DNA from 4 places in the Marinomonas sp. ABL3_031 genome. Region 4 is predicted to be linked to each of the others. Evidence: predicted binding sites of a transcription regulator. Region 4 holds the regulator's gene; each other region holds the start of a gene.

Evidence for each region. The regulator LexA, encoded in region 4, represses DNA repair genes until DNA is damaged. The targets are predictions, from matches to a motif close to TACTGTNTANNTANACAGTA.
Region 1: a site for LexA is predicted at 2,033-2,052, ahead of dinB (DNA polymerase IV). Genes of this name have one in related genera too.
Region 2: a site for LexA is predicted at 1,533-1,552, ahead of ACXAH2_RS01655 (YebG family protein). Genes of this name have one in related genera too.
Region 3: a site for LexA is predicted at 1,147-1,166, ahead of recN (DNA repair protein RecN). Genes of this name have one in related genera too.

Annotation. Positions count from the first base shown of each region.
Region 1 is NZ_JBSWYU010000015.1:3,593-6,769, reverse strand. Features, by position in the region: gene ACXAH2_RS14890 (hypothetical protein) at 1-844, opposite strand, end outside; gene dinB (DNA polymerase IV) at 953-2,017, opposite strand; gene ACXAH2_RS14880 (LPP20 family lipoprotein) at 2,405-3,049, shown strand; gene ACXAH2_RS14875 (flagellar assembly protein T N-terminal domain-containing protein) at 3,049-3,177, shown strand, end outside.
Region 2 is NZ_JBSWYU010000001.1:336,499-339,675, forward strand. Features, by position in the region: gene ACXAH2_RS01650 (aspartyl/asparaginyl beta-hydroxylase domain-containing protein) at 1-841, opposite strand, end outside; gene ACXAH2_RS01655 (YebG family protein) at 1,096-1,512, opposite strand; gene ACXAH2_RS01660 (mechanosensitive ion channel family protein) at 1,656-2,525, shown strand; gene ACXAH2_RS01665 (DUF1439 domain-containing protein) at 2,534-3,124, shown strand.
Region 3 is NZ_JBSWYU010000004.1:35,454-38,630, reverse strand. Features, by position in the region: gene dnaK (molecular chaperone DnaK) at 1-333, opposite strand, end outside; gene grpE (nucleotide exchange factor GrpE) at 434-1,009, opposite strand; gene recN (DNA repair protein RecN) at 1,194-2,864, shown strand; gene fur (ferric iron uptake transcriptional regulator) at 3,099-3,177, opposite strand, start outside.
Region 4 is NZ_JBSWYU010000003.1:48,235-51,411, forward strand. Features, by position in the region: gene dinG (ATP-dependent DNA helicase DinG) at 1-744, opposite strand, end outside; gene lexA (transcriptional repressor LexA) at 815-1,438, shown strand; gene ACXAH2_RS04690 (hypothetical protein) at 1,519-1,782, opposite strand; gene ACXAH2_RS04695 (DUF6586 family protein) at 1,784-2,251, opposite strand; gene topA (type I DNA topoisomerase) at 2,248-3,177, opposite strand, start outside.

The sequences.
Region 1 (3,177 bases), on a different contig from region 4:
CCTCAGCAGACATGACTTTTAAATCTAAGGTGTCCAAAACACCGCCATGGATATCATACAAATGCGCTTCCAATAAACGCTCTTGCTTATTACGCCATTCATACACCACATCGTAATTTGGAGCCTGCATCCACACTATCAAATCAATCATATTAAAAAGAGGCTGGTAATCATCCGCCAACAAGTCATTCACCTTATTTCGCCAAATGCCATCAACATCTTTCTCTTGCTCTAAGGCATTAATTGGCGAAGTTAAATCCTGTTTCATTACTGGGGAGCCAACACACCAACCTTCAAATAAAATGACGTCTATTGGCCCCTGCACTTCCTGCCATAAATGCACCGCTTTCCTATCATCAATGGATTTATCAAAACGGGGAAATTTCATGACCTCACCATCTTTAAGCTGCTTTGCCCGTTCAAATAAACTGATTGCTAAATCCACATCATGGGTACCTGGCACCCCTCGTACCTTAAATAAAGGGGAATGTTGTGCGGCGAATTTCAAACGATCTTGTCGACTGCTATACAAATCATCCAGACTGATGACCACAGCATTTAATTCAAACCCTTTAATCAAAATCCTGCTGACCACATTGGCAAAGGTGGTTTTTCCACACCCCTGAGGCCCAGATAGTCCAAGTATTAATGGCTCCTCTCTCTTACCCAATTTGCTGCTTAACCAATTCGCAAAAGGCAGATACAAAGAGTCAATTTGATCAGCCAAATCAGCTTCAGCGTATAAACTATGAAGCGTCTGCTCCACTTCAAATCTCAAGCGATGAGATAAGGGGTCGGGCAAATTCGAACGATCAATGTCTGAACGTCTATCTTGCTTCCACATAATCAATACCTCCAACAACAGAGTGAAACAAAACAAGAATCCGCTTTGTTTCCGAGTTATGATTATAGACAGAGAAAGATGAAATTATTCATTTTTTAACCGCAACAATCAATCAAAAGGCAATAGCAATTGCGCTGGTGCAGGATTAACCAAACGAAAGCCTACTCCAATTAACCGCACTGGCCGCTGCACTCTCGCATAAGCCTGTTCTAGTAAAGCAATAAAAACCTCATCTGATAATTTCTTTTGAATAGGCTGCTCTATGGTGGTTTGCTTAAAATCATCAAACTTAAGCTTGAGGTAATATTTATGCAAACGCGACTCATAACCTCGCCCTTGCATACGCTTGCGTAAACTGTTCAATAACTCTGGCAAAACAGATCGACAAGTATGAAGTCCTTTTAGATCCTCAGAAAAAGTATGCTCCACAGAAATGCTTTTTCGCTCTCTTGAAACCTGCACTGGTCGCTCATCAATACCTTTTGCAAACTGAGACAAACGAAACGCCATGCTACCAAAACGTTTTTGCAACAAAGCAAAGTCGACCTTTTGCAGATCGGCACAGGTAAAAACATCCAAAGCGGCTAATTTGTCTTGCGCCACTTTACCAATACCTGAAATGCATTTAACTGGAATGTTGGCAACAAATTCGTCTTGATCATCCGGCGAGACCAAAGTTAAACCATCTGGCTTATCCCAATCGCTGGCCACTTTCGCAATAAATTTATTCGTCGCCACTCCAGCAGATACCGTAATACCTACCTTGGTATAAATTTGTTTACGAATTTCTTTCGCAATCAATGTCGCACTGCCCTGCAATAACTCCGAATCCGTTACATCCAAATAGGCTTCATCCAAAGACAAAGGTTCGATTAATTGGGTATAACGACGAAAAATTTCGTGCATTTGCTGGGAGGCTAAGCGATAAGCTGCCATGCGCCCAGGTAAAATCAATAAATCAGGACACAAGCGTTTTGCGATTGCCACAGGCATGGCGGAACGAACACCAAAAGCTCGGGCGGGATAATTGGCTGTCGATAACACACTACGCCTTTCAGAAGAACCGCCTATCGCCAGGGGACGATCTCGCAAAGAAGGATCATCACGCATCTCTATTGCAGCATAAAAACAATCTGCATCTATGTGAATGATTTTGCGTGCCGAGTAAGACATGTATCAAGACCAAAATACTGTATATAAAAACAGTATATATCAACTTATTAGCCTTCTCAATTGTAAATTTTCCAACCATACAGATAAGAATTGATAAACTTTATAGTCGTTATTAACGAGTCAAGAGGTAAACAAAAAAGCACTCCAATATTGTATAGCGGCATTTTTGTTATATAAAACAAAGAAAATTACTTATTAAAGACGTTTAAAATAGACGCTAGCACATAAAATAGTTTACATTTTAGGCATTGGAACAATATCTCTGATGAAGTACTTCATTTATGTGTGAAACTCAGGGGTATGGCTTTGTCGTCCTACCGAGCACTTTAGAAAAGTAATACAGGGTCGACAATAAAGAGATGAGAATCGCACACAAAGGGCACCACCATGACACATTTCACTCAAATTCTGTTGATTACTGCAGGAGCAATCCTTATCACTGGCTGTCAAACCTATAATCAACAAGGTGTGGCCAACTCAGGTACCTGTACGTCTATAGCGCCTTGTAATGGTAACCAAATTGGTGGTGATGGCACGACAACCAATTACACACCAGCTGCTACTGCTGGCGCACTGAACGCCAACAACACCATCGCTGTTATCAAACAAGAACCCATCGTAGTAACAGCAACAGGTTATGCTGCCCTAACGACCAATAAGCGTCTGACCAAATCACAAGCTCGAATCATGACCTTGCGTAGTTCTATGTTGGACGCTTATCGAAATCTTTCTGAACGTGTTTACGGTTTGAAAATTGATGGCTCCAGCTCTTTGAGCAATATGGTCATCCAAAACGATGAGTTACGTACTTATGTTGACGCTTATTTGGTTGGAGCCAAAGTGGTTTCACAAAGAGAGCATGAAGACGGCACCTTTGAAACCGTGGTTGAAATGGCCTTACAAGAAAACTTCCGTCAATGCGTTTCATCAGATAACGTAGCAAACGACCCAAACTGTCAAGTTCAACCAGGTTATCGTGCCATCAATGTACAAAGCTCTACTCCTACGACGAATTTCTATAGTATTGAATAATGCGATTGCCATTCTTTAACATACTACTCAGTTATGTTTTATTGAGTCTCTCTAGCGCCAGCTTTGCGGTTACCATTGACGCCGTCGGTGAAGCTATTATTTATGATAATGACATCACCGACGCGCGT
Region 2 (3,177 bases), on a different contig from region 4:
TGCGCTGCAGCATAGGCGTCACAGTTTTAAATACTTTGTTCGCTAATCCGCTTTTATCTTCTGAGGTGTTAGGTACCAATGACGCCTTCATTAAAATCTTGTAGCAGAAATTGATCAATTTTCCGAACAGATTCACTGGGCGATCAAAATCACACATCAAAATCAAACGGCTTTCTTCAGTGTTGTTTTTGACAAAATGTAAGTAGGTTTCATCAAATAACAAGTCTTTACCATCTTGCCAAGCGTACTCTTGGCCATCCACATTGATAAAGCAGTCTTTAGAATTAGGAGTCTGAAGACCCAAGTGATAGCGCAAGGAACAAGCCACAGGGTCAAGGTGACGAGTCAGTTCAGAGTTAGCTGGCATGTAAGCAAACATGGCGCCGTTGATGTTTTTGATTCGGCTGAGAATTTCCGTTGTTTTCGGACACATGGTTTGTGCTGATGTGTGAGTGTAGCCATACCATTTAAGATAAAACTTACGCCAACCGTACTTGTGGAAGGTTCTGAACCCGACATCATAGTATGCGTCTGAGCCCGGTTGATTGATGTCTTCTAAATCCCCTTGCTGTTGTAAAGCGAGAGCTTCGTCTCGAATCACTTCCCAATTATCGCGTAATTCATCTAGCTCTTTGAACTGTAGCGTATCGATAATAGGTTGTTTCACTTTCTTATAAGAAAACAGATACAAAAGACAATTCAGTGGCGCAAAAATGGGCCAGCCTTTACGAAAGTACTCTGTCCAATTGGCATAGCGAATATTGCCACGGTAGGTATAGATGTAATACATGGAAGACAAACTGAAGAGCGCTGCGAAGAATAAAATGACGAGAAACTGCATTTCTTTATCCTAAAGAATAAACGACATTGTGCATCATTATTGACTAAATTGGTTGAAATGTGAACAAAATAGTCCTCATTTAATCCTTTTTTATGCCACATATAACAAATAGGACTAAATGTTTTTCTTTTTTTGGAATAATTTCTATTCACAAGGCATCAGAAATGACGTGTGATAAAAAGTCGTACAACGGAATTTGTTAGCACGACTTACCCTGTTGAGGAAAAGATTAAGACTGCGAGTGATAATAAATCCTAAGCAGCGTGGCTCTCATCAAAGTTGTCGTCATCAAATGGATCGGCGATGGCTTCTTCTTGATAGACTTGTTCTTCATCGGTTTCTATCACCAAGTCTTCTAAGTCTGTGCTGGGTGTTTTGGGCGTTTTATTGAGAGCCAGTTCCGTTTGTGGACTGGGGGTGTTCTTCTTTTTGCTGGTCGTTTTCTTTTTTGGGCCAAGTGCATCAATGACACTGTTTTTGTGTTCTGCTAAGTACATAGCTATTGTTTCTTTCAGCTGATCGTCTTCAACAAGCTGGCTATGACTGAGAATCTCCATGAGTGCCTCAGCACTATCGAGAAGTTTATCGTACGCATCGGCTTCGGCTTTTGAAGTAAAGGTCATTTTTTCGATTCCATGGCGTTCTACGACGTATTTAATAATGACGGACATAAGTCACCTCACAAAAATTATGCTGTATAAATATACAGTATAATTTTTTATCTTGTCTAGACTTTATTGTTGTCGTAGTGAATGAATTGTTGTTGCAAAGAATGATTGTTAAGGTATCGACTTTCACACAGAAGTGACTCTTTATGCCTTTCGATTATTCTCAATGGGATGTTTCCATTATTACAGATCATGTAGAACTGGTTCTTACTTTGGCCCTAATCTTACTGGTCTATTTTATTCGCCGCTATACAAAGCGCGCCATTCGTCTTAACCAACATATTGATCATGATAAAAAACGTCAAAGGATCAATGCGGCAGACAATTCCTTTAATTTTTTATTTGTTGTGGGTCTGATCCTCATATGGTCATCTGAACTGCAAAACATTGCCATTTCCATTGCTGCTTTTATGGTGGCATTAGTCATTGCCACAAAAGAATTTATTGCTTGTATCGTGGGGGCGTTTTACCGCGCGAGTACACGGCCTTATCAAGTAGGAGATTGGATTAAGGTTGCGAATTTTGAAGGTGAAGTGACGGACAGTGATTGGTTATCCACTACTTTGTTTGAAGTGGATTTAAAAGGTGGCAGCTACGCTTATACCGGCAGAACAACCGTTGTGCCAAACAGTGTGCTATTGATTCACACGGTGCAAAACCTTAATTACATGCGTCGTTATGTGACTCATACTTTTTCTATTTCCAGGCAATCAGATGAAGTAAATTTATTTGAGATCAAGGAGCAAATCATTGGCAAAATCCGTGAGTATAGCGAGCATTTTCATGAGGTGGCCATTCGTTATAACAGCCTGATCGAAAAGCGCCTTGATATTAATATTTCGGGTCCAGAGCCTCGTGTTCGTATTACCACTACGGCAGAAGGCTTTAATATCTTTACGGTTTCTTTGTTTTGCCCAACCGATGAGGCGGTGGAAATAGAACAAAAAGTAACGGAAGACTTTATGCGTTTTTGGTTTGATAAACGCCAAGCATTTTTAACACAGAAGCCGAATTAGGAGACCTCATGAGATTGAATAGACAATCTTTATATCTTGCGTTATTAACATTACTGAGCCTCACTTTGAGCGGTTGCAATAGTTTTCGCATCAGTGAAACGAAAATTAATGATGATCTCGCCAAGCAAATAGAAAGTGCGCAAAATACTCGCTTTGAATTGGCGGAAGAGGGTCAAGCAGTCGCATTAAATCTAGCCATTAAACAAGCAGACATCGACTTTCTTGAACGTGATGGTGGTGTGATTGCGATCGCCTTGATGTGTGATTTAACCGGTGAAGTGTCGGCGTTTGGACAGAGCTTTTCATTAACCATGCAAGTCAATCCTGACTTTGAGGCAGGTATACGTATTCAAGATAAAGATCTTTTTTTAGTGGCACCACGACTCACACAAGTTGCCATCAAAGGCTCCCGTTTTAATGAAAAAATCATCCGCTCGACGCTAGGTTCTTTGCAAGACCGAGTGGAACGGGTGCTGCGTCAATATTTTGATAAACACCCAATTTACACCTTAAATCATTCACAATTTGAGAAATTGGCAGCCACTTTGGTGTCGGACATTGAAATAAAAGATGATTCTCTTGAATTATCACTGTTTTAGCGGAATGAAGCCCTTATAATGGCACCATGCATTGTGCAGTAACCTATTGAAAT
Region 3 (3,177 bases), on a different contig from region 4:
CGCTTTCTTGTCGCCTTTGATTTCTACCCAAGCATCACCGTTTTCAGCAGAGATGATTTTGTAAGGCACCATAGAAATGTCTTTCTGTACCACATCATCTTGGAAACGACGACCGATCAAACGTTTAACGGCAAACAAGGTGTTCGCTGGGTTCGTAACCGCTTGTCGTTTTGCTGACTGACCTACTAGCACTTCACCATCGTCTGCAAAAGCAACGATGGAAGGCGTTGTACGATCACCCTCAGCGTTTTCAATTACACGTGCTTTTTCACCATCAAGAACAGCTACACAAGAGTTAGTTGTCCCTAAGTCGATACCAATGATTTTACCCATCGTTTGTTTCTCCAATAAATTCGTTTGTAACAAAGTTAATTCTGTATTTGGGTACGCTTAAACACTTTTCAAGCGTCCAGTGTCAAAAAAATGACGTTTTTTATGCAGCGCTTGAAACCACTACCATTGCAGGTCTCAACAGACGACCGTGCAAGGTATAACCTTTTTGCACAACGTCCATCACAGTGTTGGGTTCCAACTCAGGGTTTGGCACCATAGTCATCGCCTGATGCAAGTCTGGATTGAACGGTTCGCCATGAGGATCAACGGCTTTGATGTCAAAACGACCAAGGGTTTCAAGCAAATCTTTCAGGGTCAATTCTACCCCTTCACGTACTGGGTCGGTTTCCTCTGTGTCGGTCGCCGAAGCAAGGGCACGCTCTAAGTTATCCGCCACATTCACGATGGCTTTGGCAAATTTCTCTAAGCCAAACTTATGCGCTTTCTCAACGTCCTGTTCCGCACGGCGACGAACGTTTTGCGCGTCCGCTTGGGCACGCAGCGCCGCTTCTTTATACTGGGCTACCTCTTCCAATGCTTTAGCAAGCTCATCATCCGCTTCGGCTTCTAATACTTCCGCTTCTGGCTCCAGCAGTTCTTCTACTGCTTCTGTTTGCGCTTCATTTTGCAAATCTTGCTCCGCCTCTTGGTTAGGATTTTTTTGCTGATCACTCATCTTTTAACTCCAAATAACAGAAACTCTCTTTCTCTGTGCTGGGTATATGGGGACAGCTTTTGACCTTTCAATACTAAAACCGCATAAAATTTATGGTGATTAATTGTTATGGCACCACTTGTCAAAAAACAAACAAATACTGTATAAATAACCATATAAAAATTTTCTCTTTGTGGAGCCAATTATGCTAACCAGCATCGCAATATCCAATTTTGCTATTGTGGAGTCCTTAGAGCTTGAGTTTAAGCAAGGCATGACAGTCATTTCCGGTGAAACGGGGGCCGGTAAATCCATCATGGTGGACGCTTTGTCCTTGTGTTTGGGTGACAGAACCGATGCCGGTGTGGTGCGCCACGGAGAGAAAAAAGCCGACATTAGCGCCAGTTTCGACATTCAGCTTTACCCTGATGTGCAAGCATGGCTTGAAGAAAGAGATTTGGAACAAGACCAGCACTGCATATTGCGTCGTGTTATCAGTAAGGAAGGTCGTTCCAAAGCCTACATCAATGGCCGCCCATGTACCTTGAGCGATTTAAAAGAAGTTGGCAGTCAGCTGGTTGATATTCATGGTCAGCACGAGCATCAGTCTTTATTAAAGAAACACGCGCAACGCCAGCAGTTGGATGAATATGGTCAGCTCACGGACCTCAGCAAACAAGTACAACAGCAATATGCTGTTTGGCGCCAGCTGAAAGACGAACTCTTTGCCAAGCAAAATCAGTCCGCCGAGCAAGAAGCCAAGGTGCAATTACTATCTTACCAAGCGCAAGAGCTAGAACAGCTGGATCTGAAAGCCGGGGAAATCGAATCCTTAGAGCAAGAGCAGACCTTTTTATCCAATATTGCCGATTCACAAATGAAGGCTTACCAAGCCAGTAATGTATTGGCGGATAATGAAGAAGGCAGCATTTGCTCTTTATTGAATCAGGCCATCAACAGCGCCAGTCAAATCAACCCGCAAACTCAAGCCCTCGAAGGCGCATTGGAAATGATGAATGCGGCTTTGATTCAAGCTCAAGAAGCCACAGACAGTCTGCGCCACTACCAAGACACGCTTGAGCAAGATCCAGAGCGTTTAACCGCCATTGAGAGTCGTTTATCCGAGATTTACGACACGGCTCGTCGCCACAAGTGCTTACCTGAGGCGTTAATTGCTTTGCGTGAAAGTGTGGAAGCCGAACTGGCGCAACTAAAAGGTGGCGAAGAAAGTTTGGAAGCCTTGAAGGAAAAGGAAGAGCAAGCCTACGAGCAACTTACCGCGCTAGCCACCACACTTACCGAAAAGCGCATTGTCACTAAAGACGAATTGGCGAAGAAGGTCGAAGAACAAATACACGGCTTAGGCATGCCTCACGCCCGCTTCTATATTCAATGCCAACCACTCAATCAAGTGACCGCCAATGGCTTTGAGGACATAGAATACATGATCGCTTCCAACCCAGGCCAACCAGCGCAAGCCTTACGCAAGGTCGCGTCGGGTGGTGAATTGTCACGTATCAGCTTGGGCATTCAAGTGGTAACAGCGCATACCTCTACCATTCCCACTCTGGTATTTGACGAAGTGGATGTGGGCATCAGTGGCGGTATTGCTGAAGTGGTGGGTCGTATGTTGCGCTCAGTGGGCCAACGCGGGCAAGTCTTCTCGGTTACTCACTTAGCGCAAGTGGCGGCGCAAGGTCATCAGCATTTACGTGTCAGTAAAAAAGTCGCTAATGAAGCCACTTCTTCGCAGGTTGAAATATTAAAGGAACAAGATCGCACGCAAGAGATTGCACGCTTACTGGGTGGCATTGAGCTAACCGAACAAACCCTAGCTCACGCCCGAGAGATGCTCAGCAACGTTCAACTGCAATAACGTTCAACAGCAATAACGTTCAACAGCAATAACGTTCAACAGCAATAAGGCGCCGTTTAAGTAAGATAGAGCATCATCAGAATCAAACCGCCTTGGGCCTACTGCTCAATAAAGAAAAAGGGCTTAAACCCTAAAAGTTTAAGCCCTTCCATTGCTCACAAAGAACGCCACCTTACAGCGGCACCCTTCGCTATTGCTCTTATATTCATTGTGCTTGAATAAAGCGCGCTTCGCTTATTTTTTCTTTGGACGTACGTAGATGATCAAACTGTGATCTTCAATATCGTAACCGTGTTCTTCCGCAATCTCATGT
Region 4 (3,177 bases):
AATCGCACCGCCACCAAGGGACAAATCTGCTAAGACTAAATCGTGGTTGGCAACAATCACATCCGCCACCTCAATTTCTGCACGGGCTTTGAAAAAAGGACACGCTGAATAGTTGGCACAATTTCGGTTGGTACATTGCTGGTGATCTGTGGTCAAGCGGCGCCAATCTTGCTCGCGAATAATACCTTCCCAATTATCCTTATCACCATCCCATTTACCTCTGCTTAGGGCCTCATCCATCTCCTGATACAAGAGAGTATTCACATCATCCGATTGCAAATGCTGTTCAAATAAACCTGCGAACATATCGTCCATGCTTTGCTCTTCAGCACTCAGATACCCCTCCAGATTATTAAGGCAGAGATAGCGGCCTCGCCCCTTTGCCAATGTGTATTTAAAACTTATTTCTGTATGCTGCAAAATATCTGGCAGGTCTTTGTGCAAAATCTGCTCTTGCAATGCGACAGTTGCCGTAGAGATAATGAGCTTAGCACCTCGCGCCTTAGCAATCGGAATCGCAGCCAAACAATAAGACAAGGTTTTACCCGTCCCCGTACCAGCTTCCACTACCGCAACGTGCTTTTCACCTAAGCGCTCACCTTCACTGCCCTGTTTAATGTTTCCCAAAGTGCGAGCAATTGCCCCTATCATTTGGCGCTGTCCTACCCGAGGTTTATGAGATTTGGCATCCAGCATATTTCGGTAAGCGGATTGGATTTTATTTTTTAATTCGTCTGAAAGCATTTATTTTATTGAGAATCGTTAAGAATGCTGTATATAATAACAGTTACTGTATAAACAACCAGAAAAAGCCATGATTAAATTAACCAAAAGACAATCTGATGTACTCGATACCATTCGCGAATTTATCAATGAAACCGGATTCCCACCAACACGTGCGGAAATCGCGAATAGACTTGGCTTCAAATCACCCAATGCCGCAGAAGAACACCTAAAAGCCCTTTGCAAAAAAGGTGCAATCGAAATGCTGTCAGGCGCTTCTCGTGGAATTCGCTTAATCGAATCAAACGAAAGTGCCAATCAAGAAGACGATCTGGGTCTACCTGTCATTGGTAAAGTGGCGGCAGGATACCCTATCTTGGCACAAGAAAACATAGATACTCATGTTACTGTGCCAGCCAATATGTTTTCCCCCAAAGCGGATTACTTTTTATCCGTCTCCGGTACCAGTATGAAAAACATCGGCATCATGGAAGGAGATTTGCTCGCGGTACACAAAACCAATACCGTCCGTAACGGTCAAATTGTGGTGGCAAGAATTGGCGATGAAGTGACGGTAAAACGCTTTGAACAAAAAGGTCGTATCGTTCGTCTGATTCCAGAAAACGAGGATTATCAAGACATAGTAGTAGACTTAGAGAGCGAAGAGTTTGCTATTGAAGGCTTATCTGTGGGCGTCATCCGTCAGGGTCTATAACTCTTCCTCACTTAAATAACTTGTAAAAAAAGGTGGCCATGGCCACCTTTTTTTTATCGCTATCTCTTTCTAACAACAGACTAATGAAGAATTTTTGGACGCAGATCTTCTTCTAGATACTCTACACCTTCGTCCATCACTGATTCGTCTGAATAGACATAATCAATACCCGCATGGAACATGCATTTTGCCAATTCAAAATATCGGTCTTGCAGGTAAGACTTGGTTTTATCGGAGATTTTTAAGGTCGCCAACGGCTCTGTTTCCTCGCCATTGCCACTGGCTGGGCGCAAAACAATGTCGCCGTTATCCAGCTCAACAATTTCAAGGTAAGATTCTTTCATACTAATACTCTGAGGATTCTTCTCTAAAACGTAACACCAAGTCTGTTAGCTTAGACAAATACAAAGTTAATGATGCACTGTCATCACTGCCCACGCCAATCAAATTTGTACGATCAACCGCGCTTTGATTCATACGGCAATCAAGCTGTTGCTGATAAAGTGATATTAATTGACTGCACCAAGAAGACGATTGCTGCAACAAATCGTTTAGCTCTAATAGCACAGGCACCAAAGATTGTTTGGCTTGCGCCTCAGCCAATAAGCCAGACGCATCTAGCTTGCCTGTTAAACGATAAGCCAATTTCACCTCCTGCAACAAACCGTTTAAGGCACTGCGCAATTGAAACATGGCGGAACTTTCTAAACTCGAGACCAGCCAAGTTTCTTCACTTGACTGGGCTAATTGTATAAGGCGACGCGCCGCGTCTAACCTTTGATTGGTAGTACTGGCACTACTGGCAAGACTCATTTTTTCTTCTTGCCCTCTTCAATCTTCCATTTACCACCATCATAGAACGCCTTCCATCCAGTTGGCTTGCCTTCTTCGGTTTCCGTCATTATGTATTGCTCTTTGGTTTTACGACTGTAACGAATTAGAGTCGGACGCCCTTCTGAATCCTTCACTGGCGCAGCGGCAAAGAAGTGATATTTAGGGTCAATCTGATCCATGTACGGCAATAACTCTTTCACATAAGGTGCGCGAGTTTCACGCTTACGAGGAAACTGACTGGCCGCAAGAAATAACCCCGTTGCACCATCGCGCAATACATAGTGGTCTTCCACTTTTTGACAAGCCAAGTCCGGCATAGGGACAGGATCCATTTTCGGCGGCGCCACTTCACCATTCTTTAATAGCTTACGGGTGTTTTTACACTCTTCATTGGTACAACCAAAATACTTACCAAAGCGGCCAGTTTTTAGCTGCATTTCAGAAGAACATTTATCACACTCAATGACAGGGCCATCGTAACCTTTAATTTTGAAGCTGCCCTCTTCCACTTCATAGCCTGGACACGAAGGGTTATTACCACAAACATGCAGTTTACGATGCTCATCCATCAAGTAGCTGTCCATCGCTGAACCACAAATCTTACAGCGATGTTTATTGATCAATGCCTTAGATTCGCCTTCTTCATCATCAACCGCAACCGCCTCATCACCGCGAATCAGGTTAATCGTCGCCTTACAACGCTCCTTTGGTGGTAAAGCGTAACCAGAACAAGACATGAAGACCCCCGTACTGGCGGTACGGATCTGCATAGGGCGACCACAGGTCGGACAATCCACATCCGTTGGAGTTGGCTCATTCAACATCATGCCATCATCCGGCGACTCTGCTCGTGCCAGCACATTACTAAAGTCTCGATAGAAAGCATTCAAGGTTTGAATCCAATC